Regions from separate parts of the Shewanella sp. MTB7 genome, predicted to be linked through region 2. Evidence: predicted binding sites of a transcription regulator. Region 2 holds the regulator's gene; each other region holds the start of a gene.
What was found. Region 2 encodes sigma-54, which starts transcription at its own class of promoters, with help from an activator protein. Its sites were predicted from a motif close to GTTGGCACGNNNNTNGNNT; they were not measured.
Positions count from the first base shown of each region.

Region 1: HWQ47_RS21670 (LruC domain-containing protein) is a predicted target of sigma-54. The motif match lies at 4,870-4,888, and genes of this name have one in related genera.
Region 3: fliD (flagellar filament capping protein FliD) is a predicted target of sigma-54. The motif match lies at 5,642-5,660, and genes of this name have one in related genera.
Region 4: HWQ47_RS09125 (flagellar assembly protein FlgT) is a predicted target of sigma-54. The motif match lies at 4,982-5,000, and genes of this name have one in related genera.

Region 1 is NZ_CP085636.1:4,972,184-4,979,561, reverse strand. Features, by position in the region: gene lysS (lysine--tRNA ligase) at 1-613, shown strand, start outside; gene HWQ47_RS21705 (PQQ-dependent sugar dehydrogenase) at 776-1,861, opposite strand; partial or broken gene HWQ47_RS21700 (pseudouridine synthase) at 1,902-2,106, opposite strand; gene HWQ47_RS21695 (hypothetical protein) at 2,114-2,290, opposite strand; gene HWQ47_RS21690 (hypothetical protein) at 2,326-2,502, opposite strand; partial or broken gene HWQ47_RS21685 (pseudouridine synthase) at 2,538-2,742, opposite strand; gene HWQ47_RS21680 (pseudouridine synthase) at 2,750-3,367, opposite strand; gene nagB (glucosamine-6-phosphate deaminase) at 3,657-4,448, shown strand; gene HWQ47_RS21670 (LruC domain-containing protein) at 5,088-7,214, shown strand; gene HWQ47_RS21665 (hypothetical protein) at 7,224-7,378, shown strand, end outside.
Region 2 is NZ_CP085636.1:5,484,752-5,492,129, reverse strand. Features, by position in the region: gene HWQ47_RS23980 (HPr family phosphocarrier protein) at 1-67, opposite strand, end outside; gene rapZ (RNase adapter RapZ) at 60-902, opposite strand; gene ptsN (PTS IIA-like nitrogen regulatory protein PtsN) at 899-1,342, opposite strand; gene hpf (ribosome hibernation promoting factor) at 1,345-1,632, opposite strand; gene HWQ47_RS23960 (RNA polymerase factor sigma-54) at 1,768-3,249, opposite strand; gene lptB (LPS export ABC transporter ATP-binding protein) at 3,401-4,132, opposite strand; gene lptA (lipopolysaccharide transport periplasmic protein LptA) at 4,129-4,731, opposite strand; gene lptC (LPS export ABC transporter periplasmic protein LptC) at 4,807-5,364, opposite strand; gene kdsC (3-deoxy-manno-octulosonate-8-phosphatase KdsC) at 5,361-5,912, opposite strand; gene HWQ47_RS23935 (KpsF/GutQ family sugar-phosphate isomerase) at 6,035-7,012, opposite strand; gene HWQ47_RS23930 (calcium/sodium antiporter) at 7,101-7,378, opposite strand, start outside.
Region 3 is NZ_CP085636.1:70,483-77,860, forward strand. Features, by position in the region: gene HWQ47_RS00300 (flagellar motor protein MotB) at 1-476, opposite strand, end outside; gene motA (flagellar motor stator protein MotA) at 476-1,333, opposite strand; gene HWQ47_RS00310 (RNA polymerase sigma factor FliA) at 1,349-2,071, opposite strand; gene HWQ47_RS00315 (flagellar basal body-associated FliL family protein) at 2,082-2,540, opposite strand; gene HWQ47_RS00320 (flagellar hook-length control protein FliK) at 2,554-3,552, opposite strand; gene HWQ47_RS00325 (hypothetical protein) at 3,542-3,868, opposite strand; gene fliS (flagellar export chaperone FliS) at 3,837-4,217, opposite strand; gene fliD (flagellar filament capping protein FliD) at 4,223-5,617, opposite strand; gene HWQ47_RS00340 (flagellin N-terminal helical domain-containing protein) at 5,913-6,719, opposite strand; gene fliB (flagellin lysine-N-methylase) at 6,955-7,378, shown strand, end outside.
Region 4 is NZ_CP085636.1:2,156,756-2,164,133, reverse strand. Features, by position in the region: gene flgA (flagellar basal body P-ring formation chaperone FlgA) at 1-574, shown strand, start outside; gene flgM (flagellar biosynthesis anti-sigma factor FlgM) at 658-984, shown strand; gene HWQ47_RS09145 (flagella synthesis protein FlgN) at 990-1,415, shown strand; gene HWQ47_RS09140 (LPP20 family lipoprotein) at 1,666-2,112, opposite strand; gene HWQ47_RS09135 (FlgO family outer membrane protein) at 2,109-2,735, opposite strand; gene HWQ47_RS09130 (GSCFA domain-containing protein) at 3,064-4,845, shown strand; gene HWQ47_RS09125 (flagellar assembly protein FlgT) at 5,095-6,261, shown strand; tRNA gene HWQ47_RS09120 (tRNA-Arg) at 6,407-6,482, shown strand; gene HWQ47_RS09115 (hypothetical protein) at 6,695-7,378, shown strand, end outside.

The DNA of each region.
Region 1 (7,378 bases), 510 kb from region 2:
TCCACAGCTTCCGTATGGTGAGCATACTGTTGATTTTGGTGGTCCATACGCTCGTCTTAGCATGTTAGATGCGATTAAGAAGTACAACCCAGATAACGCGACTATTCAGTCTATGACTTATGAAGAAGTTAAAGATGTTGAGTTTATGCGTGACTTGGCTAAAAGCTTAGGCATGACTATCGAGAAGTTCTGGACGTGTGGTCAGCTACTTGAAGAGATATTTGGTGAAACTGCTGAGACTCAACTTATGCAGCCTACATTCATCACAGGCTACCCAGCTGATATTTCTCCACTTGCACGTCGTAACGATGATAACCATTTCATCACTGATCGTTTCGAGTTCTTTATCGGCGGCCGTGAAGTTGCCAATGGTTTCTCTGAGCTTAACGACGCTGAAGATCAAGATAATCGCTTCAAAGCGCAAGTTGATGCGAAAGATGCGGGTGATGATGAAGCTATGTTCTATGACGCTGATTACATCAGAGCATTAGAGCACGGCTTACCACCAACAGCGGGTCAAGGGATCGGTATCGATCGTCTAGTGATGTTGTTTACTAACACGCATACAATTAGAGACGTGATCCTATTCCCAGCGATGCGTCCAGAAGCTTAGGGGTTAGATTAGCTGAGTGTTGTTAAACCAACACTCAGCTTACATCAATCCCTGCGACGTGATCTTGTTCCCTGCAATGCGTCCTGAAGCTTAATCATTTGAGCTCGTGACCTTAACTGGTTACTTGTTGAAAACCAGCCAATTGGCTGGTTTTTTTGTGGCTTACTTTTTATAACTAATACGATATATCGCATCAGCCGCGTCATCTGAAACTAATAAAGAACCATCGGGCATGGTGAGCACAGCGACAGGACGGCCCCAGCTCTCTTCCCCTTGTAGCCAACCTGAAGCAAAGACCTCTGAGTTAACTACCTTATCTCCTTCAAGTATCACCTGAACGATACGATAGCCTACTTTTTTGCTGCGATTCCAAGAGCCGTGTTCGGCGATAAAAATATTGTTTTTATATTCTGCAGGAAACATGTTTCCTTGATAGAACTCCATACCGAGTGAGGCCACGTGAGCGCCCAGTTTTAAGGCGGGTTTGCGATTTTGTTTCACTTTCTCAGAGGCGCTAAATTTGGGATCTTGAATATCATCATTATGGATATAGGGAAAACCAAAAAATTGTCCCTCTTTCGACACATGGTTGAGTTCATCATCGGGCAGATCATCGCCCATCATGTCACGGCCATTGTCGGTAAACCATAAATCGCCGGTTTGGGGATGAAAATCAAAACCAACGCTATTTCTAACCCCAGAGGCCACCACTCTAGTGGTTTTGTTGGTGAGATTTAACTTAATAATACTGGCAAAAGGGGGCTTGCTTTCACATACATTACAGGGAGCCCCTACGGGAATATACAGCTGACCATCTGGGCCAAACTTGATAAATTTCCAGCCGTGATGTGGTCTGTCGGGAAGTTGGTTGTAAACGAGTTCAGGTGTTGGGATCTCGGGAAGTGAGGCTTCAATATTTGGGTAACGCCATATCTTATCGACCTCAGCGACATAAAGATCGCCTCGATAATAAACTATCCCAGAGGGCATAAAGAGTTTGTTCGCGACATCAATGATCTGGTCGGCCTGTTTATCATTGTTGCTATCAATTAACGCGTAAACTTTACCCGCTTTACGACTGCCAACAAACAAGGTGCCCTTGTTGCCTAGTGCCATCTGACGGGCATTATCAACTCCTTCAGCATATACATCGATTGCAAAACCCGGTGGTAAAGCAATCTTATCTAAAGGCAGTGAATAACAAAAAGTAGGCAGCAATATTGTGATGACTATTAATAATAACTTCATCAAGTTGTGACTCCATGGCTATCTGTTAAGTAAACTTAAACTACTTGAAGCTATGGTATTCAGCAAGCTCGATAACCTCACCGGGTTGCATAGTGGATAGATGTATATCGGCAATGCGTACTCGGATTAATCTCATGGTAGGAAAGCCTGCGGCTGCAGTCATCTTGCGGATCTGCCTGTTTTTACCTTCACTGATTGTTATGCTGATCCAGCTTAATGAGGGTTCCGTGTCTTGGACCTCTTAGCTAGCAGTTACAACATACTGGTTATTTCAGCAAGCTCGATAACCTCACCGGGTTGCATAGTGGATAGATGCATATCGCCAATGCGTACTCGGATTAATCTCATGGTAGGAAAGCCTGCGGCTGCAGTCATCTTGCGGATCTGCCGATTTTTTCCTTCACTGATGGTGATAGAGATCCAACTCAATGAGGGTTCCGTGTCTTGGACCTCTTAGCTAGCAGTTACAACACATTGGTTATTTCAGCAAGCTCGATAACCTCACCGGGTTGCATAGTGGATAGATGCATATCGCCAATGCGTACTCGGATTAATCTCATTGTAGGAAAGCCTGCGGCTGCAGTCATCTTGCGGAACTGCCTGTTTTTACCTTCACTGATGGTGATAGAGATCCAACTCAATGAGGGTTCCGTGTCTTGGACCTCTTAGCTAGCAGTTACAACACATTGGTTATTTCAGCAAGCTCGATAACCTCACCGGGTTGCATAGTGGATAGATGTATATCGCCAATGCGTACTCGGATTAATCTCATGGTAGGAAAGCCTGCAGCTGCAGTCATCTTGCGGATCTGCCTGTTTTTACCTTCACTGATGGTGATAGAGATCCAACTCAATGAGGGTTCCGTGTCTTGGACCTCTTAGCTAGCAGTTACAACACATTGGTTATTTCAGCAAGCTCGATAACCTCACCGGGTTGCATAGTGGATAGATGTATATCGCCAATGCGTACTCGGATTAATCTCATGGTAGGAAAGCCTGCAGCTGCAGTCATCTTGCGGATCTGCCTGTTTTTACCTTCACTGATGGTGATTGAAATCCAGCTCATAGGTCCGTGTCTTGGATCTCTTACTCTACGACCATTTTCCGGTAAGTCAGGCTCAGTATCTAGCTTGAATACTTTACAGGGAAGTGTGAGGTATTTGTTGCCCTTGATACCAATCTCTACACCTTGTTGAAGACGAGTAATAGCTTGGTCATCTATGTCGCCATCGACTTGAACATAGTACTCTTTCTCTACTTTCTTACTTCGTACTTGATGGCTAACCATGCCATCAGTTGTTAGTAATAACAGTCCTTCAGAGTCATGATCTAAGCGCCCAATTGCCATAGTACCTAGAGGAAAGTCGGCGAGTTCAGCTAACAGTTTTTTATTCTTTTTGGTTTCAGGTACAAATTGACTGAGAAAGCCGTGGGGTTTAAAGATTTTATAATGGTGATGACGCTCTTCAAGTGAATTAGTTGTAACTTGGGTTATTTCATCAGGCATGGTGGCATAGTTTAATCAAAAAGATGCACTATTATAACGTTTAACTAAGTATAAAGATGCGGCGCCATCCTATTGAGTTATTTGGATGATTGAGATTGATAGCTAATAACAAATGACAGCGTTGTCATTTGGGGTTATAGTAATGTTACAAAATGCTAGGGTTAGCAACTATCGCGTCTTCAGTAGCAGGATAAAAACGTGAGATTGATACTCATGTTATATTGTTCTGGCTTTAAACCGATTATTCACTTTTATTGAGCTGAGCTCTACGTTAAAGCGAGTCTATATAATGCAAATCGTTATCTTAAAAAATAGTGCTGAAGTTGCCGAGTATGGCGTCAATATTTTTATTAAACAACTGCAGAACAGATCCGACTCAGTGTTAGGGTTGGCTACGGGCTCAACCCCTTTAGTTCTATATCAAGGCTTGATTGAGGCTAATAAGGCGAACAAGATCTCTTTTAAAGATGTGACTACCTTTAATCTAGATGAATATCTGGGGTTGGAAGGGAGTCACCCACAGAGTTATCGCTACTTTATGAATGAGCAGTTATTCGATCATATTGATATCAATAAAGCGAAGACATTTGTGCCACCAGGTGATGCTGAAAACCCAATCCAAGCTTGTGATGGTTACGAAGAAAAAATTCAAGCTGCTGGAGGAATCGATATTCAACTTCTAGGCATTGGACGTAATGGACACATTGGCTTTAATGAACCCTCTTCAGGTTTGATGTCACGCACTCGAGTTAAGACTCTGACTAAAGCAACCATTGAGGATAATGCCCGCTTTTTTGCTGCAGATGAATACCAACCGCACCTATCGATTACCATGGGAATTGGTACCATTTTGGATGCGAAGAAAGTAGTGTTATTGGCGACGGGTGAAAACAAGGCGGATGCGATTTTAGCGACCGTTGAAGGCGCACTTACTGCATCATGTCCCGCTTCTGCATTGCAACTTCATAAAAATGCAGTGCTTGTGATTGATGAAGCAGCAGCCTCTAAGTTGTCAGATCGCGATTTTTATAAGCATATAGAAAGTGAAAATCAGAAGTTGATGGCACGTTTAGAGTTGTAGTCGCTAATTCCCAGTGTTAATACGGGAGTTATTAAGTTAAATGAGGACAGCTGAGGCTGTCCTTTTTTGTGGGTGTGTACTTTACAACAACGAAATATAAGAGTAGTTGAGTGACTCATCGGGTGCTGACAAACCAATTAAAAGTGACTAACGAGTCTCTTATCTTTATCAAAGCCTGCGCTGTTGAATCGCTCAGGATAACCTGAATTAGTGACAATGGGTTCAGGTTATTGGCAATTTTATTTAGCCTCATAAAGTTCATATTACCTTCATTCCTCATTTCAGCTAATCGAAGTAGTTACTTTAATATTGACCTTTTTCGCTTTGCAACTTGCTTTTCATTTTGAAATTTAAACAGTTCAAAGCTGACTTATTATCTCTGGTAAAAATAAAAAAGTTAGCTTCTTCAGTCAGTTAATTTCTTGGTATGCACCTTGCTTAGCTCTAATACCTAGATTTTAACGGGGCTTTAAATGAAAGCATTATCTTACTTGGCTCGTAGTGGAGGTCTTCCCAGGTTGCCAAGCGGATTTCATTTTCCAGTTACTCTAGTGATGTTTATTTATAGCTGTGATCTCAAGTACATGGAACTACCAATTGTATTGAGGGACTGCTCCCTCATTAAAGTAGAGGTTTATTATGAAATATAGATATCAACTTATGTCCCTTACTTTCCTGAGTGTTGTTAGTATTCCTATCGCAGCAGAATCGGTAGACTTGGATTTCTCTAACCAAATGGAAACCACCAATGTATCCACTGGTTTTGGACCATCCTATGATGGTCCTATCATGCGTTTTCTCAACGTAGGAACTCATAACGGAAAAACTATTGATGCCAAGGTGAGCAGCTCGATATTTGGTGAAGCTAACTTCCTTTATCATACCCCCAATTATAAAGAGGGCGCGGGAGAGCCTCAGGGAGATATTGGTTTTCTCTATGAAACCACAGCTCCAGGTGCTGCAGGCCTCATCTATACATTTGAGTTTTTTGATGGTACAGATGGCCTTTCTGCCACCTTCTCGGTGCCTTACACTATTCCAGAATTCGATATGATTGGTTATGACATCGATGGCGAATCCGTACAGTCTGAACAAGTGCGTGTTTTCAAAAGTGAAGGGTTCTTCAGCTACCAAACAGGCACCGCTGCTGCCAGTCTCACTGCAGAGGAAAGCGCCGATGGTTTGTCGGTATTGTTCAGTGGCCCCGGCACTAATTTTAGTGAAACAAACACATCTGGCGCCGTAAAATTCACATACAAGAACACATCAGCAATAACACTTCAGTTTGAAACCGTTACAGCTTCCAACAGTTACCTGCCAAACCCTATTTTTTCTGCTTTTGACGGTAACTGGGAGTTAAGTGGTTTTACCGATCCGGTTACCAGCTCTAATTCGTCAGACTTTGGTGATGCGCCTAATGAGTACAACACGCTACAAGCTAGCAACGGTGCTGAGCACGCTATATCGACTAGTTTGTACCTAGGTTCTAACATTGACGCTGATGATGATGGTCAACCGAGTCTTGGGTCATCAGGTGATGACTTAGATATAGATGGGAACGACGATGACGGCATCACGCTACTAACTAACCTTGAAATAGGCTTAGATGCACTAATAAATGTTAGTGTCTTTGGTGAAGGCTACTTACAAGCTTGGGCTGATTGGGATATGAATGGCAGTTTTGATGAAGATGAGCAAATCATAACTAACTATGCGGTCAGCAATGGGCTGCAGGTTATCCCTATTCGTGTTGGTGACGATGCGGTAGTTGGACAAGCCCAAACACGATTCCGTGTTTCTAGTAGCCCTAATATACCAAGCAGCGGTTATGTTGGTGATGGTGAAGTAGAGGATTATGTGTTCAATGTCACTGACTTAGGTACCACTATTCAGCATTCAGGTTTTTACACCGCAGCCTTTGAAGATAACTGGCCCGAAGTCGGCGATTTCGATGTCAACGACGTAGTAACCTATTACCGTACAACCATCATCATTAAAGATGACAAAGTATTACGATTTGATATCAATGGCAATATTACTGCTTACGGTGCATTTTACGGTAATGGTTTAGGGTGGAAACTTGAAGGTTTCGTTGAGTCAGAGGTTAACCTTCAGTTGTCTCGTGTGGTGAAAAATGGAGTCACTAGGTCAAACATTTCGCCGTTCACAGGTGAAGAGAAAGACTACGCAGATGTACCTGCTGGACAAGACCTTGTTGTCGTTGCCTCTTTGAATCTACGAAACGATATACCGATTAATCCAGAGTGTCTGTTCCACCGTACGAATCCTACTTGCGGTGCATCGCTAGAGGCTGAACAAATGACATTCAGTATCTCTCTGCCGTTTAATGTGGGTGATGAACCGAGTGTGAGTTCAGTTATGCCTCTAGGGGGATATGATCCATTCATTTTCGGACCGGGTGAGGGACTTTATCATGGATCTAGCTTCTCTAGTCCTCCAGGAAAAGAGTTAGAAATTCACACTGCTGACTTTCCACCTACAACCAGAGGAACCTTGGTTTCAGACTACTATGGTATTGCTCAAGATGATTCAGACCCAACAAGCGGTAAATACTATCGTACCAGTGGAAACTTGCCATGGGGGATTTTGATTTCTGTCCCTTGGAATCATCCATCAGAGTACGTTGATATTAGCCATGTGTATCCAGACTTTGCAGAATGGGCAACCTCAGGTGGTACAGTTAAGCAAACTTGGTATCTCAACCCTGATGCTAGTAAAACCTGGACAACGACAGATGACCAATAAGGAGGATATATGAAAACGATTAATCTATTATTAAGCACTGTAACCCTCGTTTTTCTTTCAGCTTGTGGTGGGGGAGGTGAGGAGTCGACGCCTGAAGTTGTTAGTCTGCCACCAGTTGTTACTCCACCAGTAACGACGCCACCTGACAGTGGAGATGAAACATC
Region 2 (7,378 bases):
TAGTTGCTGCCCGTGCGTGGAGGCCTAGCTTGTTACAGATGGTAACCTGACGTTCCAGTTTAGTCATTGCTTAATTCACGGTGGCGAGCTTGGACTGTATGTTTGCTTTTGCTAAAGAGTTTAGCTAGCTGCTCTGTGACATAGACAGATCGATGTTGGCCACCGGTACACCCTATTGCAATTGTGAGATAACTGCGATTGTTGCGTTCCAGTTGTGGCAACCAAGTTTCCAGTAGATTCTCAATTTGCCAGATAAACTTATTAACAGTGGGCTGCTGGCTAAGGAAAAGTTGTACTGGCTCATCGAGGCCTGTCATTGGTCTAAGCTCTGGCTCCCAATGGGGATTGGGTAAAAATCTGACATCAAACATAAAATCAGCTTCTACGGGCATACCATATTTGAATCCAAATGATTCAAAGTTAATGACTAACTCTTTATCCACACTGCCTAATAAGATCTCCCTAACTCGGTTGCTGAGATCGTAAATATTCAGGTTTGAGGTATCAATATAATGATCGACAAGTTTAGAGAGTGGTTCTAACAGCACTCTTTCATGATCTATCGCCTCTTTGAGTGAGGTTTTATTTTTTGATAGTGGGTGGAGACGACGTGTTTCACTGTAACGTTTGAGTAGAACTTCATCGCTTGAGTTTAGAAAGAAACTTAATAGCTCAGTACCTTCTGGTAGATTTGAAAGCTGTTTCTCTAACTCTGTTTCGTGCATATTACGAACATCCACACTAATAGCCACAAGGTCTGTGCTATCTTTGAGCTGTTCAAGTAATGTGTCCATAAGTGGCAAAGGTAAGTTGTCGACACAGTAGTATCCGAGATCTTCCAATACCCTGAGGGCGACAGATTTTCCCGAACCGGAGCGACCGGATACCATAACCAGTTTCATTGTGTTATCACCTGATAAAGTTCTGACTCATCTTGTGTTTTTCGTAACTGCTTTAAAATTAGTTTGTCATTAAGCTTTTCTGCCATAGCAGATAAGGTACTTAAATGCTGCTCACATTGATCAGCTGGAACTAATAGTGCAAATAATATATCTACCGGCTGTTTATCAATAGAGTCGAAAGCAATTGGCTCCTCGCACTTTATGAGTACCGCAACGGGTTGACTAATATTGGCTAACCTTCCATGTGGAATGGCTATGCCGTTACCTATACCTGTGCTGCCCATTTTCTCTCTGGCTAAAAGACTTTCAAAAATCTCTTGAGAGGAAAGGTTAGGGTACTGGACAGCGGCAAGATCGCTTATAAGTTCCAGTACCTTTTTCTTACTGCCCGGAGTGGCGCAAGTTGTACATTCCGGCTGCAGGATAGTGCTTAATTCCATCGTTAGTGTTTTATTTGCTTCTCTTTATGTTTAATAACCTGACGGTCGAGCTTATTTATCAGGGAGTCGATTGCGGCATACATGTCAGCATGTTCTGACATAGCAAAAACCTCTCCACCAACAAGATGAAGTTTAGCTTCTGCTATTTGCTGCATTTTCTGAACATTTAAAATAACGTGCACATTATTGATCTGATCGAAATGTCGTTCAAGCTTTGAAAATTTTTCTTCAACATACTGACGAAGAGATGTTGTGATTTCGATATGATGACCTGTTACGTTAATTTGCATAGAAATACTCCTCCGGACTCGATTGTGTTTGAAAGCACGCTCGTCGATTAGAGGTTTACATTGCATATTTAGGTATCTGACTAACGTCACAATGTTTAACCTCAACATATTAATATCTTAATTTTCAAAAATATTCTATAAGCTCTTTCTTTGATTTGATGGTGGTATGAGCAAAGCCTCACGGTACTTGGCTATGGTTCTTCTCGCTACTTTAATGCCTTGTTCAGCTAACAGTAGTGCCATCTTACTGTCACTTAATGGTTTCTGTTGGTTTTCTGCAGCAACTAGCTTCTTAATAAAGGCGCGAATTGCGGTTGATGAACATTCGCCACCGTCGTCGGTACCCACATGACTTGAGAAGAAGTATTTCAGTTCAAAAATACCTCTTGGGGTGTGCATATATTTTTGGGTTGTGACACGTGAAATGGTCGATTCATGCATCTCGACCTCTTCAGCGATGTCATTTAACACCATAGGCTTCATCGCTTCTTCACCGTATTCAAAGAAGCCTTGTTGAAACTTAACAATGCAGTTCGAAACTTTAAGTAAAGTATCGCTACGACTTTCTAAACTCTTGATAAACCACTTAGCTTCCTGCAAGTGTCCACGAATAAACTGACTGTCTGCCTGACTTTTAGTGCTGCGGGCCATGGATGCATAATGTTGGTTTACATTTATTTTGGGTAAGTAATCTGGATTTAGTTCAACTATCCAACGACCTTTTTTCTTGGTCACTGTGACATCAGGGATCACATATTCATCACGGTTTGGTGTTATGGCGAGTCCTGGACGGGGATTCAAGGTTTGAATCAACTCTATTGCTTGCCTTAACTCATCCTCTTTTAGTTTGGTTTTACGCATTAAGAGACGGAAGTCTCGGCCGGCGATAAGATCCAGGTGTTCTTTGATTAACAGTCTGGCGTTATCAATATGAGGCGTTGTGCTAGCGTATTGAGCGAGCTGGATGAAAAGACATTCGCTGAGATCGCGTGCTGCGACTCCAATAGGGTCAAAATGTTGAATACGTTTAAGTACAGCTTCCACTTCATCGAGTTCAATTTCGGGATCGCCCATAGCCTCTAAAATATCGTCAGTATTTTGTGTCAGGTAACCACGTTCATCGACCGCATCAATAATGGCGGTAGCAATGGCGAGATCGTTATCTGAAAATGGGGTTAAATTCTTTTGCCACTCAAGATGCTCAAATAAACCTTCACTGGTTTCACCTTGAAAGGGGAGATCGTCGTCTCGCATTGCACCCGAAGCTGAATTAGGGCTTGCCGTATAGACTTCATCCCAAGTGGTATCCATAGGCAGATCTTCAGGCATAGAATCTTGTGCTAAGGCCTCGGAAGTTTCCAATGTCGAACTGTCTTTTTCGACGACAGTTTCAGCGGAAGCACTGAAATCTGTTTCATCATTTATCTTGGCATCGCTATTGTCAGCTGTTGCGTCGACCTGCTCTTCATCCAACTCAAGTAGAGGGTTGGAGTCTAGTGCTTGTTGGATCTCCTGTTGCAGTTCCAGTGACGATAGCTGCAACAGACGTATGGCCTGCTGAAGCTGTGGAGTCATGGTTAAGTGTTGACCCATTTTGAGCTGGAGTGACGCTTTCATGTACTGCTATTCCCTTCTTTGTACTTATTAAAATGAGAAAGCCTGCTGGAGTTATTTTGGAAGTCTTCGCTTCCTAAATACACTTCATTAGAATGAGTAATATCGATGTATCATATCCATTTTCTAGGGGGGAAATCATTCCCTAGATTAACTATAGCTTGAATTGTTCTCCTAAGTACACCGCTCGTACTTGCTGATTGTCTAAGATTTCTGCGGGTGTTCCTTCGGCAATTAAATTTCCATGACTCACGATATAAGCATGCTCACAAACGTCTAATGTTTCCCTCACGTTGTGATCAGTAATAAGCACTCCAAGACCGCGACTCTTGAGCTGTAAAATGATTTTTTTAATGTCGATGACCGAGATAGGATCGACGCCAGCAAAAGGTTCATCGAGTAAAATAAACTTTGGGTTCGCGGCTAATGCTCTTGCTATCTCTACACGTCGACGTTCGCCGCCGGAAAGCGACATTCCTTGACTATCTCGAATATGAGTAATATGAAACTCTTCCAGTAGATGTTCTAGTTGCTCTTCTCGTGCATTTTTATCAAGTTCATCTCGAGTTTCCAGTACGGCCATAATATTATCTCTGACCGATAACTTTCTAAAGATGCTTGCTTCTTGGGGCAAGTAGCCTATGCCTTTACGAGCACGCAGATGCATAGGATCTAGGGTGAGATCATCATCATTAATAAAGATCCGCCCTTTATCACTTTGAACTAGCCCTACGACCATGTAAAAAGTGGTGGTCTTCCCTGCACCATTAGGTCCAAGTAGACCAACAATTTGGCCGGTTTTGACGGTTAAGCTGACATCTTGTACTACGGCACGGTTCTTATAGCTTTTCGCTAGGTTTACAGCCTTTAACGTCAAAGAGCTCATTTAATCTCCTGAGTGTTTAATGCAGATTCGGCTAGTGTCTTTGGCTGTTCAACTTGTGCTTCTGGCTGAGCTTTTGAAGGAGCGGGTTGTGTCTCTGGCTTTGTGTCTTCTTGATAACTTTCAGGTTGAATTATAGTGATAACACGATCATTACCTGTGCTCTCGGCAATGAGCTGTTGTTTAGCAATGTTATATTGAATTTGATCGCCTGTAACTTGACTGCCATCTTGCTCAAGTGTCGCATTGCCCTTCAAGATAAGCGTGCGCTTAGATAGTTCGTAGCGGATCTCTTTGGCACTGGCATGTGCCGGACGGCCATCTTCCATTATTTGTGAGTAGGTTGCCGGATTACCTGTGGCAACCAAAATACGCCCACCAGAGCCCTCTTTGGTGAAAGCTCTGAGCATATCAGCATGTATTCTTACTGAGCCTTGAGTCACTTCAACTGGGCCATTAAATATGATTTGATTATTTTTAATATCAGCTTCTTGACTTGCCGCAGATATTTTAACTTCTTGTCGTAAATCATCAACTTTTGCTAAGCTACTAAAGCTAACTAGGCAGAGTAAAGCTGTGATGACACAGGTATTTTGTTTCATATATTCCTTCAATTTGACCTAATAATTGTCAATTATAATCACCTAGGTACTTGAGCACTCTCTAGGTGAGGGTAACTATTGTGCTGAATATGTGCCATTAACCTGGCTGGTCAATTTAACACTTTCTGCGTTGAGATCGGCATACAAGCCAACCCCCTTAATAATAAAGTCACTACCAGTAATGTAGATCTCTCTATCGGATGTCATGATCATAGTATTAAGATCTAACTCTAGATAACTGGTTTTTATTGATTGAATTGGTTCTTGCGAGTTTATAGCATTGATAATAACATTGTTCTCGAGTATCACTTTACCCGAACCTTTATTCATGGTGCCTTTTGTCGATTGCAGCTGCCATTGAGCCTGACCTTGTTCAGGGTACACCAGATAGATAGGATCGGTGAAGTAGGTCATGTTCTCTTCTTCAAAGTGTTCCATATGCTTAGCGCTAACTCGACTGTTAACTAAGCCTTGTTCATTGTATTCAACACTTTTAAGATTATCTGCGATGTAATCAGGCCGTGAGCTAACATCGATAGTTAACGCTGTCTCTCCTCGTTTGGATTGCACTTGCCAGTAGAGCAGCAAGGCAGTGCCAAAGAAGACGATAATGGCCAGAGTGACTCTATTCATATACTCATTCCATGAGCTGTTTCGAACTTATTCTGACTAAGAAGCAATAAGTCTGTCAACTCACGCAGAGCCCCATGACCGCCTTTAATCTGGGTGACAAAATCGGCTCTTTGTTGAACGTATGGGTGACCGTCAGCCACACATACCGATAATCCTACTTGTTCCATCACTGGTAGGTCGACCATATCGTCGCCGATATAGGCAACCTCTTCGGGATTCACCTGATATAGAGACAGCAGCTCCTCATAGGGGACCAGCTTGTTATCGACACCTTGATAGATGTGAGTGATCCCAAGTGCAGTCATGCGGTCTGCGACGATTTTTGACTTTCTGCCGGTAATAATAGCCACTGGAATATTACTAGTGAGCAGAGATCTGACTCCATAACCGTCACGGGTGTGGAAGGTTTTAAGCTCATCGCCAGTATTACTCATGTAGACTAAACCATCGGAAAATACTCCATCAACATCACAAATTAGGAGTTTGATTTTTCTGGCTTTTTGCCAAACAGTATCCTCGATAGGACCGTAAAAGCCTTGGTGTGACATATTAAAGAATCTCCGTTGTCGCAATACCATGCATTTTCATTGCATGGAGAAAGTCGTTTTGCCATCAGGTTTAAGGTGGCTTATATTGGTTAAAAGAGGGCTTGAGCCCTCAAGGGAATACGTTAGATAACCCCAGCTTTAACCATGTCGAGCATGTTTAACGCGCCTATTGGATGTTGATCCGTATCAATGACAATCAAGCCATTGATGTCTTTATCTTCCATTATTTTCAGTGCTGCAGCCGCTAAGATATCGGCAGAGACTGTGACGCAGCCTTTAGACATAACATCACTGATTGAGGTGGTGCGCAAGTTAACCTCGCTATCAATAACACGTCTTAGATCGCCATCAGTAAAAATACCGACTAATTTATTATCCCCATCGACGATCGCCGTCATACCTAAACTTTTCTTAGAGATCTCATAGAGGGCTTCGGTGATACAAATATCATGGCTAACAGACGGCAGGTCTTTACCTGCATGCATAACATCACTTACCTTGAGCAGTAATTTACGTCCTAGGCTACCACCAGGATGAGAGAGTGCGAAGTCATCTTTGGTAAATCCTCTGGCTTGCAGAAGAGCCACCGCTAAGGCATCCCCCATGACCAAAGTTGCCGTTGTGCTAGACGTTGGTGCTAAGCCTAAGGGACAAGCCTCTTCTGGTACTTCTATGCATAGATGTACTACAGATAATTTAGCCATGTTGGAGTCCGGATTACCTGTACAGGCAATAACGGGCAGCCCCATGCGTTTAATGACGGGCATTAAGGTGAGTATTTCGCTGGCTTCACCTGAGTTAGAGATAACCAAAATAATATCATTTTCGCCTAACACTCCCAGATCCCCATGGCTTGCTTCACCCGGGTGAACAAAGAAAGCCGGTGTGCCAGTGCTAGCGAGTGTTGCTGAAATCTTATTGCCTATATGTCCTGATTTACCCATCCCCATTACGATGACTTTGCCTGTGCAATTAAGAATTAGCTTACAGGCTTGGGAGAACTCTGGAGAATCGACGTATTGGTATAGGTTATCGAGTGCATTACGCTCGATGTCGATAACATTTCTACCCCATTGGCGAAGTTGAGTTACATCTACCATCTTGATCTCTCTATTTGTTTAAGGCTATCTAGGTTTAGATTAAGCTTAATAAAATATGTCAGTTTATATTTACTAAAAACCGGTTAAGTTAAACCTGAAACAGGACTAACTGATATGCGATGAAGGTACAGAGTAATACCACACCGTGCCAGCGCTTTAAGGATCGTTCCCGGCCGCTTAATAGTATAAATATGGCAAGGGCGCTGCTGGTTGCGAGCACCATGTAAAAGTCACGAGTACTGGCTGCTGGGTCAACGACTCCTGGAGCAATAATGCCCGGAATGGCCAACACCGCTAAAATATTGAATAGGTTTGAGCCTACAATGTTGCCTATGGCCAGATCATCCTCTTTTTTGAGTACACCCG
Region 3 (7,378 bases), 950 kb from region 2:
TTTACTTTACGACTGATTTCGTTTATTTCTCTAGCTAAAAACTCCAGTTGAGCCTGAGTCTCAAATTGGCCTGGCACTAGAGAGTTGAGTTCAGGTCCCTTGCCCGCTTTGGGATTATCTTCACCTACTGGAATATGATTGTGCATTGCGGGGCCTGTTCTATCTACCCCGGTCCCGATTGCAGGCATTACTGCTTGTTGTAAGGCAATGGAACCTTGAAAATCTATCATCGAGGGATTTTGGCTTAAATCAAAAGGGTTGATGGAGCCTGAAGCAAACATATCCCCCTTCAGATATTGCACTATCATAGTGCGTTCCTGTTGATCGGCAATCTGCAGGATCCAGAGCACCATAAACAGTGCCATCATGGCTAAGGTAAAGTCTGCGAATGCTACCTTCCATGCGCCGCCATGACTCCCGGTTTTTTTCTGGCGCCGACCTCTTTTGATTATGACTGGCTCATTTTTAAGCGACATTAACTTTTCTGCTCCTCCATCCAACGTTCGAGTTCGATAAATGTTGGCCTATTTTCACTCTGGATCTGCTTTCTGCCTGCATCAATGGCAAGCATAGGTGGTTTTCCTTTGGCAAAAGCGGACAACATAGCTGCAACGCAGCGTAATTGCGCTGACTTGCGTTCAACTAGGTGCTCCAATGCTTTAGATATCGGTTCGAATAAGCAGTAACAGGCAAATATTCCGATAAAGGTGCCCACTAAGGCGGCCGCCACTTTTACGCCAATCATAGTGATGGGACCGTCAATATTGGACATGGTGATGATGATCCCCATTACGGCAGCCAAAATACCAAAACCTGGCATCGCTTCCGCAATTCTTGCTAGAGCATGTGAGGGCCTTAACCTGTCTTCTTCAATGCGGTATATCTCCTCCTCAAGTAGATGCTCTAGATCATGGGGAGATATCTTGCCGATAGACTGAAGTCGTAAATTATCGATGAGAAAATTCAATACATTTGGGTGTTCCAATACTACTGGATACATAAGAAATAGTGAGCTTTCTCTCGGGGTTTCAATATGATTATCGAGCACTTTGAGACCTTGAGATTGGATCTGATTCATCAACATACCCATCAAGCCAAATAGTTGAGGGTAGAGTTCAGGATCCTCTTTATCTCCCTGAAGTAATTCTCGAAGCTGTTGATACATATCGCTAAGTACTGCTTTAGGGTTAGCGATAACTAAGGAGCCAATGCCTGCTCCAAAGATAATTAAAATTTCAGCGGGCTGCCATAGAGAGCTTAAGTGACCGCCAGCCCATACATAACCACCAAATACCGATATCAAAATAATAAACATGCCCACAAGCTTACTCATATCACTTTACCTGTCCTACTGCTCCCACTGTTTGTAGATCATCTGAAGTTGTTTCACAGCTTGCTTTTGAAGCTGACAAATCCGTGTTTCAGTGAGTCCCAATGTCGCAGCAATCTCTTTTAAATTGAGTTCATGTTGATAATAAAGCGACAGAATTAGCTGTTCTCTTTTATTTAATTTCGATATCGCTTTGATTAATGTTTGTTTGGCGGAGAATTGCTCAATAGGGTCTAATTTATCGGCGAAATGGCTTCCTGCACTAAGTAGTTCATCTAAGCTTTTCATTGATTCAGATTGAGACGCATAGAGGCGCTCTCTGTATTGTTCCCTGTTTAGACCCATAGACTCAGCAACCTCGATATCTGTGGGATCCCGTGCTAATGAACGGGTTAATTTACGCACCATATCGTTAAGCTCATGGGCTTGCTGTCTGACGGGACGCGGACGCCAATCTTGACGTCTGAGTTCATCGAGTATTGAACCTCTAATTCTTTGTCCTGCATAGGAGAGAAAACTATTATCGTACTCGCCTGGATATCGTCGGGCTGACTCAAGAAGCGCCATCATACCAATCTGTTCCATGTCTTCGATGGAAAGCACTGTGCCGCAGTGACTTCGTAGTTGAGCGATTGAGCGTTTTACCAAGGGGAGGTATTGCTTCATCACCTGATGCTCACTCAGTCTATTGGGTGTTTGCTCTTCAAAAACCTGCTGATAGGCTAACTGTTCTGAATTCATCGTATCGCCCCTATTGAATGACCATACGAGTGAACAGTACTTCTTCAAGCTCAATGGTATAGTGGTTCTCAGCTAGTACGCCTGATAATAGGACTAGCGCCTCTTTCTGCAACGAGTCCAGCTGATCTGAGTTATTGAGATCTTTAAAATGTTTACGAGAAAACATCTTCATTAATGTGTTTCTTACTAAAGGATCAGCTTCTTTTAATGTTGGCGTTACATTGATTGAACGACTTTTTAATGCCATCTCTAGCAGAAGGTAATGGGGGTATTCATCACCAGGGACAGAGATAACAAACTTGTCTAGCGGATAAAACTTTGCGGTTTCAGGTTGCTGTTCTTTAGCGACGAATGGACCTCCTATTAGCTGCGGCGACTGCCAGCCAACAATAAAGATCCCAGTACTCCAGATTAAGAAGATGATGACCCATGAAAATTTCTTGCTAGTGTTACTTGTACCAAATGCCATGATGACTCCTTATTTAAGCTAATAGATCGATGCAGCTACTTGTGCGTTGCTTGTTCTGGCTATTGTGAGACTCCAAGTTATCTTGCTTGGATTCGGCTATGTTGCTTCCGTTGAAGTTAGGTTTTTCTTGCTCTTTTTCACCTTGACCTATGTCGACATCTATCTGCCCACCGTGGTCCATCGCAAGTTCTGCTCGTAAACGTTCCAACCCTATTAGTAGGGAATCTCTGACGGAGGCGTTAGCCGCATGCATCTGAATATGGAGACGATCGCCATCGAGTCGAATACTCAATTCAACCTTGCCTAGCTCCGGGGGATCGAGTCTAATTTCGGCTTTTTTTATCTGTTGATCGATCTGAAACCTAAGTTGTTCTCTTAAAGGGGACAACAGTTCTTGAGCTTGTTGGGCCTGTGGAGCTGAAGGTGTTACCGACACTGGACCCCATTGACTCACCTGAGTTTGGGCTCGAGTGTTGCTTGCTAATAGCGAATTACTACCCTCTATAAATTCCATTGCTTTTGGGTCGGTTAAAGCAAGTGGAAGCCCTAAAGACGTGAAACTCTCTCTGGTTGGCTGCACATTTAGTGGGGGAGTCACTAAGTGTTTTGCTATCGGCAGACTTGTAGTTGGTGAACTTATACTGGCAACAGGCGACGATGGAAGGCTAAGGTTTGCGCTATTTTGTGACTGTGGAGTGGCAGTCCTAGGCTGACTTTGAGTTGGTATACCTGCCGGAGAGTTAAGTTGAAAATCCTGAGCTGCTGTGAGTACCCGAGGAGCATTTCCATTAACTAAGTGACTAGATGTTGCTTTGTCTATATGTGTGTCGGCTCCCTGGAGTATTGTAGATGTATCAGCTTTATTGAGTTGTGAAAAATGCATACCGGTAAACATGGCATAGGGCGTTTCTGAAGACGATTCACTTGCAGAGGCCATCTTCTTAGCATTTATGGTTGGACTATTATTGGCTCCATAAGTCGTAGTGGATGACGAAATGGTATTAGATATCATGACGCTTTCCACTTATTGATGTAAGCTGATACGCTGCTAAACCATCCTGTTGTTCTTTAAATTGAGACATCTCTAACTGCAATCTAGCTTTCTCAATATTGAGACGCTGTAACACTTTTGCATGGGTTTCAGCCAAGGATTTTCGGGCCGCAAGTTGAGAACTTGTTGCCGGCTTACCTGCTTTTTTTAATGCTTGAATCATTAAGGTGTTCACCTTGGTGACTCGCTCCCAGTCTTGAGCATTGGCATGTTGTTGCAGTGCTGTTTCAAATCGTTTCCACAACTCAGTTGAGGTTGGCCCAGCCTTCTCTAACATTTGAAATTACCTTTGTAATGGGTTCTAAAGCTTGTGGGCTATTCTCAACGCTAGCGGTAACAAGTTGTCGACTACAGTAGTCGTAAAGGCGGTTTAGTCCACTTGCTACTTCACCGCCATTTTCGAGATCCAGCATTGAGTTGAGTCCATGCACTATGTTGAGGCACTTATTAATGCTTTGGCCTTTATCTTCAAAACTGCGTCGTTGCATAAAGCCACTGGTACGCTCGATTTCATCCAGTAAACCATCGAGTAACATGCGCACCATTTCATGGGGATTAGCCGCGGCTGCTCTTGCATCCAGACTGGTCTGTTTGTAGGCATTAAAAGGATCGTGCTCATTCAACATAATTATTATTTTCCATAGTAAAACAATGCGCTGGCGGAATTTAGTTGGTTAATTGTGGCTTCCATTGCGGTAAATTGTGCGAGGTAAATTTGGTATCTTTGCTCCATATGCCTATCGTGATTATCCATACTTGTTTCGACTCGCTCGATCTGTTTCTCTAGGTTCTCTTGTTTGAGATCCATAGATCCTTGAAATTTGGTGAAGGGATCGATAATGGTATCGAGTTTATCGATATAACTGCCTTGGTCGGTAAACATGGCTTGTATCGCATCAGGATCATCTTTTAGCGCTTTAGTCAGCTTATCTTTGTCGATATCGAGTTTGCCATCACGGCCCATTTCAACGCCGATATCCGATAAACGCATCCCATTAGGTGCAGCATCGAAGATGGCATCACGCATGCCCTGTTGCAGCATTCTGATGCTTGAATCACCCTTGAGTATGCCTAGCTGATCTTCGGTAATGGAAGAGTTGAAGTCGTCATCTTCATCATCTTTGTCTTCATCACCGTTATCATCTTTATCGGCATTCTCATCATTGAGATCATCTAACTCTTCACTGCCCATAGAGCGAGTTAATTTATTTATTTCATCCATCAAGTCATTGAAGATATCTACGAAGTCCTCAATTGCCTGCTCACTAGAGTCGGTATCTGATTCGATCTTGATGCTGCTGCTTTCGCCTACAACATGGGCTTTATTGAGCTCAATCGAGACGCCATCGATGACATTTACAAGATTGTTGCTACTGCTGGTAATATCGATCCCATTAAGGTTTACCTTGGCATCCTGAGCTGCTTTACGCTCGGTCATTCCCCAGTCTGCGCCATCCATTTTGACATTGATGGCACTGGCTTCACCTGTCTCTTTGGATGTCAGCATTAGTTCGACTTGACCGCCTGTTCTAACCAAAGATGCTTGCACTCCAGGGTTGCCTGCATGGTTATTGATAGCATCTCGTAGATCCGCAACAGTGCGGGTACCATCGGCGTTGAGAACCGCCATATCTATCTCTATGATGTCTGCTGCGTTGGGGCCAACTTGAATGCTTAACATACCTGTAGTCGGTAAAATTTCAGTTTCGCTGGAAAAGCTTTTCGTTAACTGATGTGCTTGTGCTAATTGCTCAACATACAGGTCATAGTTACCTGTTGGTGCGCCACTTTCGACCATGATAGAGGCGTTGTCATCGCTGATAGATGAAGTTTTGCTTTCGAAAGCATCACCATTAATAGTCTCCAGTTTACTGGTCATCTTATCCAGACTGCGCTCGAGGATCTTATAGGCATCGAGTTGAGACTCATATTTGGTCATGTTGGTTTTGAATATTTGATCTTTGCCCATACGCTCTACGATGATTAGCTGTTCGGCGAATGAGGCGCCACCCATACCTGAAATCATTATAACCCTCCAATTTTGTTATTATGGCAATCTCTGTGCCAATAATTAATGCACTGTTTTTAAATGGTTTTTGTTATTTGCGTGGTACGAAATGTTCACTCGCTTTCCGCTATTGCGTCTCTGTGGGAAGCACTACTTCCGCAGATACAGAGTGAGGGTTCTAATCCTGTTTACTGCCTCGTTAAGGCGACCTAATGGCAGGGTGGCTGAAGTGAAACCGTAGAATTTGTAACAATAAGAGATGAAAAAAGGCCCATAAGGCCCTTTTTAGAAAGTGTGTATTGGGGAGGAAGAATTAACCCAATAGGCCCATAACTAAACCTGTATTTTGGTTAGCTGATGATAAGATGTTAGTGCCTGCTTGAACCAGTAGTTGGTTCTTAGTCATAGCTGCTGTTTCTACTGCAAAATCAGTATCCATGATACGACCAGCTGCCGCTTTAGTATTCTCGGTGACGTTGGTCAAGTTAGACGCTGTGTGGCCTAAACGGTTGATGTTAGCACCTAAGTTTGAGCGCTCTGTGCCCACTTTATCGATAAACTCATCAACTTTAGTGATTGCAGCTTTAGCCGCACCGACTGCTGAAATGTCATCAGCAACACCAGCAAGGTTTGCTTTATCAACTTTAACTTTCATCTGCTCAGTTGCGCCTGCACCAATTTGGAACTCTACTTCAGCATTTAATGTATCAAACAGCTTATTACCTGAATACTCAGTGTTCTCTACGATACGAGTCACTTCTTTCGTTAGTTCGGCGAATTCAGTATTCAATGCAACTAAATCTTCAGCTGAGTTCACGCCGTTGGCAGCTTGAGTTGCCAACTCTTTTTGACGAGTCGCAATATTGTTTAGTTCATCGAGTGCACCATCGGCAGTTTGTAGCATAGACGTTGCGTCTGATACGTTACGGTTAGCTGTTTCCATACCGGTTACGTTAGCGTTTAAGCGAGTTGCGATCTGTAGACCGGCAGCATCGTCAGCTGCACTGTTGATGCGAAGACCCGTTGATAAACGCTCCATAGCATTGCTAAGTAGGTCATTGCTTTTAGTTACAGAGTTTTGCGCGATGTTAGACGCATTGTTAGTCATTACAGATAACATGGTATCTTCCTTTAAATTTCAAATTATTGTTTGGTGTCTGAAATTATAAAACGACAAAGCGTTATGAAACTGAAAGCAAAGGCTGATTTTATTTTTAACCTGTTGATTAACATTGTGAAAAATAACAAATGAATATCTGAATCTTTAACCTGATTTAGCAATAAATGACTTTAGTTAATTGTAATATTGGTCGCTTTTAGTCAATATATTTAGGCTTGATTAAAAAGAGAACCAGATGAAACATGTGCTCGTTAGGCCCAGTTTTGTTACTAATTTTAGTTGTATTGGTGGCGAGTGTGAGGACAGTTGCTGTTATGGCTGGAATATTCATATTGATAAGCAAAGTTATAAAAAAACGCTGGCGCATACTGATCTTAAAATCTTGGCAAAAACAGCGTTAAAAAAAATTAAAAAAAGCGAGCAGGTATGGGCTAAGGCGGTTTTGAATGATGACGGAGCCTGTGGTTTTTTAGATGAAAATAAGCTATGTCAAATTCATGCTAAAGCGGGGGAGGCGTTATTGAGTCACACCTGCAAGACCTACCCAAGGGTAGCGCATATGAAAGATGGTGATCGTTATGAAAGCCTCTCTTTATCATGCCCTGAAGCGGCCAGAGTCATTTTGTTAAAACCTAATGCTTTTCATTTTGAGCGTATGG
Region 4 (7,378 bases), 3.0 Mb from region 2:
TGTTGCTGATGGAGCTAAGATTAAAATTACCCCCCAGAGCTTAGACTCCCGTCTTACCCCACCTTTATGTTTACCACCAATAAAAGCAGAACTCGCGACAAATAGGGCAATAAAACGAACAAATACTGTTAAAATAAGTTGTGATAGCCCGCAGCTGGATTATCCTTGGCAGATATTTCTCTCCGTTCGTGTCGACATTCTTTACCCGGTTGTCGTAGCAAGAGAAACCTTAGGGCCTGGTGATCTACTTTCTAGTGGCGATGTTTCAGTTCAATATGTAGACCAAACCTATTTAAGGGGACAGCAATTTGATACTGTCGAACAGGTTATCGGTACGCGAGTAAAACGGCGAATTCCGCCTAACCAACCTATTTTTAGTAACAACCTCTGCTTTGTTTGCAAAGGTGATATTGTATCCATATTCGCACGTTCACGGACTCTAGTGATAAAAACAGTAGGTGAAGCACTACGTGATGGCAATTTAGGTGATAGAATCCGTATCAAGAACACGAATTCCAATAAAAGCCTACATGCTACAGTGATCGGTGTCGGTGAAGTTGAAGTTAGAATGTAATAACAATAAAAATTTACTAAAGCTCTATCCATCACTGCCGATATATGGGTATGTTCTTCCTTTTTTACTGCTGGAGCCTAATGATGGCTATTAATATTAAACAAGTAAATACAGCTGCAAACTCTCATATTGGCAAAACATCGGCGAATAAAACCGATCCCCAAGCAAACCAGACAAATAGCAATGCGAGTTCAATTAGTTCTCCACCAAAAAGTGATTCAGTTTCAATCACTTCCAAAGCTCAGCAATTGCAAAACATTCAATCAAAACTCGGTGATATTCCTGAAGTCGACAAGAAGAAAGTAGCTGAAATTAAGCTTGCTATCGCAGAAGGTCGCTACAAAGTTGATCCAGAAAAATTAGCGAGTAATATTGCTATGTTTGAAAATGAACTTAAGGATCTTAACTAGTTTTTATGAGTCAATTATCTATCATCATTGAAAAACAACACCGGCTATTACAAGAGTTAAAAGTAACGATCTCTGAAGAAAAAAGCGCACTAGTTAATCAAGATGCAGAGCTTTTACTTTCTCTCGCTTCCAGTAAAGCTAAGTTACTTGATGCCCTTAAGGCCAACGATGACAACTTGTCATCTCAACCTGATATCGCGAGTTTGTCATCTGATCCTCATTTAATTGAGCTGGTAGATATTACCAAAACAAAACTCGCAGAATGCCAGCAACTTAATATAGAAAATACCAGCTTAATCGAGCTCAATATTGCCAGCGTTAATCGCTTCGCTCAAGCTCTGCAAGTGAGTCGAAATGCGTCGAGTCTAACCTATAATGACAAAGGCAAGACTTCAACCATATCCTCATTAGGCAACAACTTAAAGGCTTAGCAAGCTGAACGAGGTTATGGCTCTACAAAGCACGAGTTCTCACTGGACTATCGGTTAATTTCATCACTCCTGAATCGTTCCCTATTGCACCAAGCTGACTCAATAGTTAGTCAACTCAACGTCATTCAGGCTTTCAAATTAATGAAAGCAATGGTAATCGTCAGAAATTCGACACCTGATAGGCTCGTGTAATGCGGGTGATAAAAAAGTGGCAAGAGATTACTTGCCACTGAAATACTAAAAACGGTCTTTAAAAATAGGTCACACTCTTTATTTTCTGAGGTCTGCTATTTTGTTGGTATAGCGCCCAAACCTGAGAAAAGTCCAGTTCCAACTCAGTCACATAATGCTCACCAGCAGGGTAACTTTTTACCACTTTCGCCCCTCTAATAATGCCTGTCACTGACGCTTGAATGGTGTTATCGGTCAACATCCAATCATTCACCTGACTGCTGGCAGACAACTCCTGGCCATACACCTGTTCAGCTAACTCACGGTATGCAGCGATTTTAGATGCTTGCATCGCCATCAACACACGTTGTGACTTATCCTTTGATGGTTGAGAATCCAAGCTCGCGTAACCTATTGCAGTGAGTTTAGGAAAACTTTCTGGTTGTTGAGTTTCCCACTCAATGTATCGATCATCAGAGGCACAGCCCGATAGTGCAAGCATCATCAATATTAACCATCTATTCATTTCAAACCTCCAATCACCTGCACCTCTTGCATTCCCATATGGTTATTTCGGTAAAGCAAACCATCTTGAGATACCACTTTCTCTGAAGACCTTAAATAACCAGGTAACTGCGTGAGCCCAAAACTCGCTTGGGAAGCCGAAACAACCCGGTTATTGGTTATATTAACAATTCTAGCATTCACGACCATGCCTTCGCTGCTCATGCTCATGGTGGACACTAACACATGTTCAACGGCGATATCTGCTGGCAACTGTTGCCAATTTCTTGTCAATATAAAGTCACCTTCAGGAGTCACACGTATATTCTCGCCCACACTAATATCGACCAAACTGAATTGATGTTGATGCATCGCAGCAGTCAAACCTTGCTGAAGTTGAAGACCCACTGCGTTGGTTTTATTTAGATCTGCCAACAATACAGGCGTTGACACCAACAAAGGTTGATTAGACCGTAGAGCATCATTTTGCCTCACCAACTCATTTACTATTTGCTCAGACATGTGATTAATTGCCGAACTTGACGGCAATCGATTGCCGTCATCAAGTATAGACTTAGTTGTGTGCTTAACTTGAGCACAACTGCTAAGAAACGAGACAAAGAAGATAAGCAGTATGATACGCATGGCTAAACCCTAAATTAAACAAACGAAAAATAAACAACACTGATGGCTAAATCAGCAAAGTTAATGACATACACTAAACCAATATCGGTTATTTCTTAAAGAAACAGCAAGTATCAAGCCAAGTAAAAGAGTCATCCCATTTAGCCCAAAGAAACTAAATATCTGTAATAGCATTTTATCGGCCCTAGCGAACATAACTTTACAGCTCTTTATCTTTCTATCATCCCTTATCTCTGACTTACAGGCACACAAATTGCTTTATTAACCATAAGGAAACGAAGCGCCACAAAAACGACACAGTCGAATTCAAAAGTATGGAGATAACATTATGCAGGGAACCGATTCCACCCCTTATAATAATCAGGGGAAATACGCCTTCTGGCGGACTGCCGTAGCCAGTATCGAACTTGGACAAGAGGAGTTCACCCAACTGCATCAAATTGATATAGCGATCAAGAACCCAAGGATATCCTCAATTGGATCTTGTTTTGCTCAACATGTTGGTAAGTGGCTCAACAGTGGTGGCTACCAGTTTAATCAAAGTAAACTTGAAACGAATCAAATCTCCAGTTTTGCATTTGGCAACCTATACACTCCAAGGTGCCTTCTGCAGTGGTTTGATATGGGTGATAACGATAAGTCATTCGACATCAATAGTGCGGTCTACACCCATAACAGTATATATTTCGATCTTTTGAGACCCAGCTTTAATCCAGAAGGTTTCGACTCACAAGCCGAGTTAGTTACAGCCAGGCTCGCGGCATCAAATGAGATGCGAAAGACGATATTAGCGACAGACCTACTGGTTTTTACCCTTGGATTAACCGAAGCATGGAAAGATAACAGTGATGTTTATTACCCAAGCTGCCCAGGAGTGGTATCAGGTCTATTTGATGACTCAATTTATACCTTCCATAATTTCAGCTATGAAGAGATCCGCACCGATTTAGAAGAGATTGCTACCCGGCTAAAATCTATTAACCCCCAAATTCAGATCATTTTGACCGTTTCACCAGTCCCGCTCACAGCAACCATGACAAACAAGCATATTATGGTAGCCAATCAACATTCTAAATCATTGTTACGCACTGTGGCGGGATTTCTGAGTGATAACCATGTTGATTTCTCTTACTTCCCCTCCTACGAAATCATCACCGTTCCCGGTGCAGGAGATTTTAGATTTGAGAAAAACCTTAGATCGGTCACACCTCAAGCGGTTAACTATGTCATGCAGCACTTTCGTTCCGTTATTGATAAAACGACTCATGTCATATCACCTCAAGAAAAAACAGTTAACACTCTACAGTCCGGAATAAACGTCTCGAGCAGTGATGAAGTGGTATGCGAAGATGAGCTACTCGAAGCCGCAATGAAGCTGCAAGTAAACCCAACACAGCAACAAAAAATTGATATTAGTCTGTTTGGTGACAGCCACATGGGTAAATTGTCCACTGCATTTAGCAAGATAGATATCCAACATTGTGGCGGTATGGTGATGAATGGCTCCGGATTCTCACAAAAGAAATTTGCCATGTGCGATGCCGAATATTTTGTCCCACTGGAGAGTGCGGTATCGAGAAAGCTATGGTCAAGAATATTGAATAACTTGAACAATCACCTGCAGGATAAAACCACGGCGAACTCCACCATCATCACCAACCTTGGCATGCAGACACACCAAAACATCTCGCGATTTTCAACATGGTTGGAACAAACATACCCTGAGGGAGTCGCTGAAATCACCACCAAAGAGTTTGTCGATTACTTCAACGATGATTTAACCGATCAGCTATCCATCCTTTTAAAACTTCACAATCATGGACATAGAGTGATCGTGGTATCCGATCCGCCTTTCTGTCAATATTTTAAAGAATCAAAGTCGATGACAAACATAATCTACTCATACTTTTATGCAATGGAATATGTGTGGAGTCAACTCGGCATCACCTTTTTTAATGCTGCTGCCATCTTTGATCAAGAGGTGTCAGATCCTCAGAGTTATCTGTCAGATATTGAATATGATGATGGCAATCATGATTGGATCCACGGTAATGACAAGTATTACACCTGGCTTGCAGAAAAATTACTCACACTGGTAAATCAAGATTAGCCTTCACTTGCTAAGTTCAATGCAGAGTTGAACTTAGCGTCCCCTCAGTTGTTTCATGTGCATGATTCAACTTGCTATGAATATCTAATCAGCCCACTTAGACTCGCGGTGTTTTTCAAGAACGTAATGACTCCATAAAGGCACATTTATTGCTTAATACTCTCTATAACTTATTATCAGTGAATCAACTGTCATTTTTATGTCGATAGATACATTAACACTGCATCTACAAGGATAAATGGATAAAAGATGAAATTTGTAGCCTTGCTTCTCCTTACCTGTCTCTCTCTCTATTCGCAGTTAGCAATCGGGGCCTGGGTCGTGGTCAAAGGAGAGTCGAATATCGTCGATGGCAATGTGACCAAAGCTCGTGAAGATGCCATTCATCAGGCTCTTACCTATGCAACATTGCAAAATGGAGCCAGCTTTACCAGCACACAAACGGTTAATAATGGCCAGTTAACCCAAGACAGTTTCTCAATAAAGCAGCAATCTCAAGCCGCTAAAGTAGAGTTAATCAACGAACTGATTGAAGGCGATAAACTGACCGTCATGATCAGAGTCGATGTAATAGGCGCTAGTTCACATCAGGCCCAGTGTGAAAGTCAGTCGCTAAAAGCTGCTATCCTCGTCCCCCAATCCTTGATTAACGACAGAACCCAGTTACGTTACGGCAACATCGGCTTCTTTGAAAAAGCACTGTCTGTACGCATTAGCGATACATTGACTCAAGCATCAAACAGTAGTTTCCCTCACTTACATGCAAACGAGCGATTAGATATAGAACAAGCCTTAGTCGATATCAGAGGGTATCGACTTCCTAGTTGGCTCAGCGAAATAACCGATAGCCAATACGTGCTGCTACCTGAAATTATCGATATCTCAACAGATCCAGCAGAAAATCACATGTTGGGACTCTGGAGCAGTGATCCTATCCGACAATTTCAACTCAGACTTTCCCTATACCATGGTATAAGTGGCGAACAGATCTGGAGCCAAGATTACACCTCATCAGCGCCGTGGGAGTTTAAACGCCAAGAGACCGTGCCTTCAAACCAAAACCGATTCTGGAACTCTGCCTATGGGAATAATATTGATAAAGTACTACTTCAAGCCATTCAAGATATAGATCGTAGTTTAAGCTGTCGCCCCATTCTTGGTCAGATAGTCGCCAAACAACATGACCGGCTGATAATCAACCTAGGCCGGCGCCATGGCATACGTGTTGGTGACTCCTTCCAGTTAGTCCTGCAAGAAAACTTTCCCGACCGTTTTGACAAGATGCGCGCAGTCGTCGGCAAAAGCCGAGCCACAGTCAAAATAGATCAAGTCACCCAAGATACCGCCACCGCTGTTCTTGTAGATCAGAAAGCAGCCTATAATGTTCAGGTTAATGATATCGCGATAAAAATTTGACCACAGACAAGCAAACGGTTTGCTGATTTAATCAACGCCTAGCTAACGATTAACGATGACCAACAAACGAAGCTTTTGAATAAGAAATAAGCAACTAAATTTAAAGGCTTTTCATCGAGGAAAAAACCAGTATAATCACTCCCGTCTCTCCATAGCTCAACAGGATAGAGCAGTCGCCTCCTAAGCGATCGATCGGGGTTCGAGTCCCTGTGGGGAGACCAAATAGGCCTATTTTCCTATTAGATTCAACGGGTTAACATTTTATTAACAATCTTGAGTCACCCCTGTATCACCACAGGAATGTGCTTTTTTAGCACTTTTATTTATAAGCATTTCAAATAACCCTCGTTTTACTGCATTAAACTCAGTTATAGACAAATCGCTCCATTTCTAATAGTTTTCTCTTTACGAGATAACATGGAAGTCGTATTTAATGAGCACTCAAAAATCGGTCAACACTTCAAAAGTCAGCTCAGAACTGAAACCAGAACTTAAACCAAAGCCCAAAGAAGCAGATCTCCAAACTGAACTGGCACGACTCATCCCTGAAATGCCCGAAGCGGCACGACAACAATTAGCCGCCCTACTCGACTCTACCGAGAATCCAAACCCAGAGCTTAAGCAAGAGCCCAAACAAGAGTTCAAACAACAGTTCATAGATACCTTTCAGAAGTTTGACTCGCTCACTCAAACTGACTCACAAGTTAGACAGTTATTACCCGAAGACACAACAGAGGAAACACTTGCTAAGGAATTAGCAAAAGTTGACGCTAGCCAGCCAATACTGGAATCAGAGCAACAAGAAGCTGCCGCTATATTTAATCTCATGTTTGACTCTTTGGCAGATTCTGAACCTTGTGACGATATTGAAGAGATTAGACTGTTTGCCAATGCTGCAACACTGAAAGACGCTTTCCCCCAAGAGGAGCAGTTAGCCTTTTCAACGCTAGCTGATGACATATCAGAAGAGAGTGCTGAAATTATCCATGCCGCAATCGCCTGTCAGTTAGCTGGCATGACAAAACCTGCCAAGTTGCTATTCAACCTCTTCACTCAACGTCAGTTCATTGATGCTAATCAAGACTACCAAAAGCTACAGACAGAGATCACTAAGCAG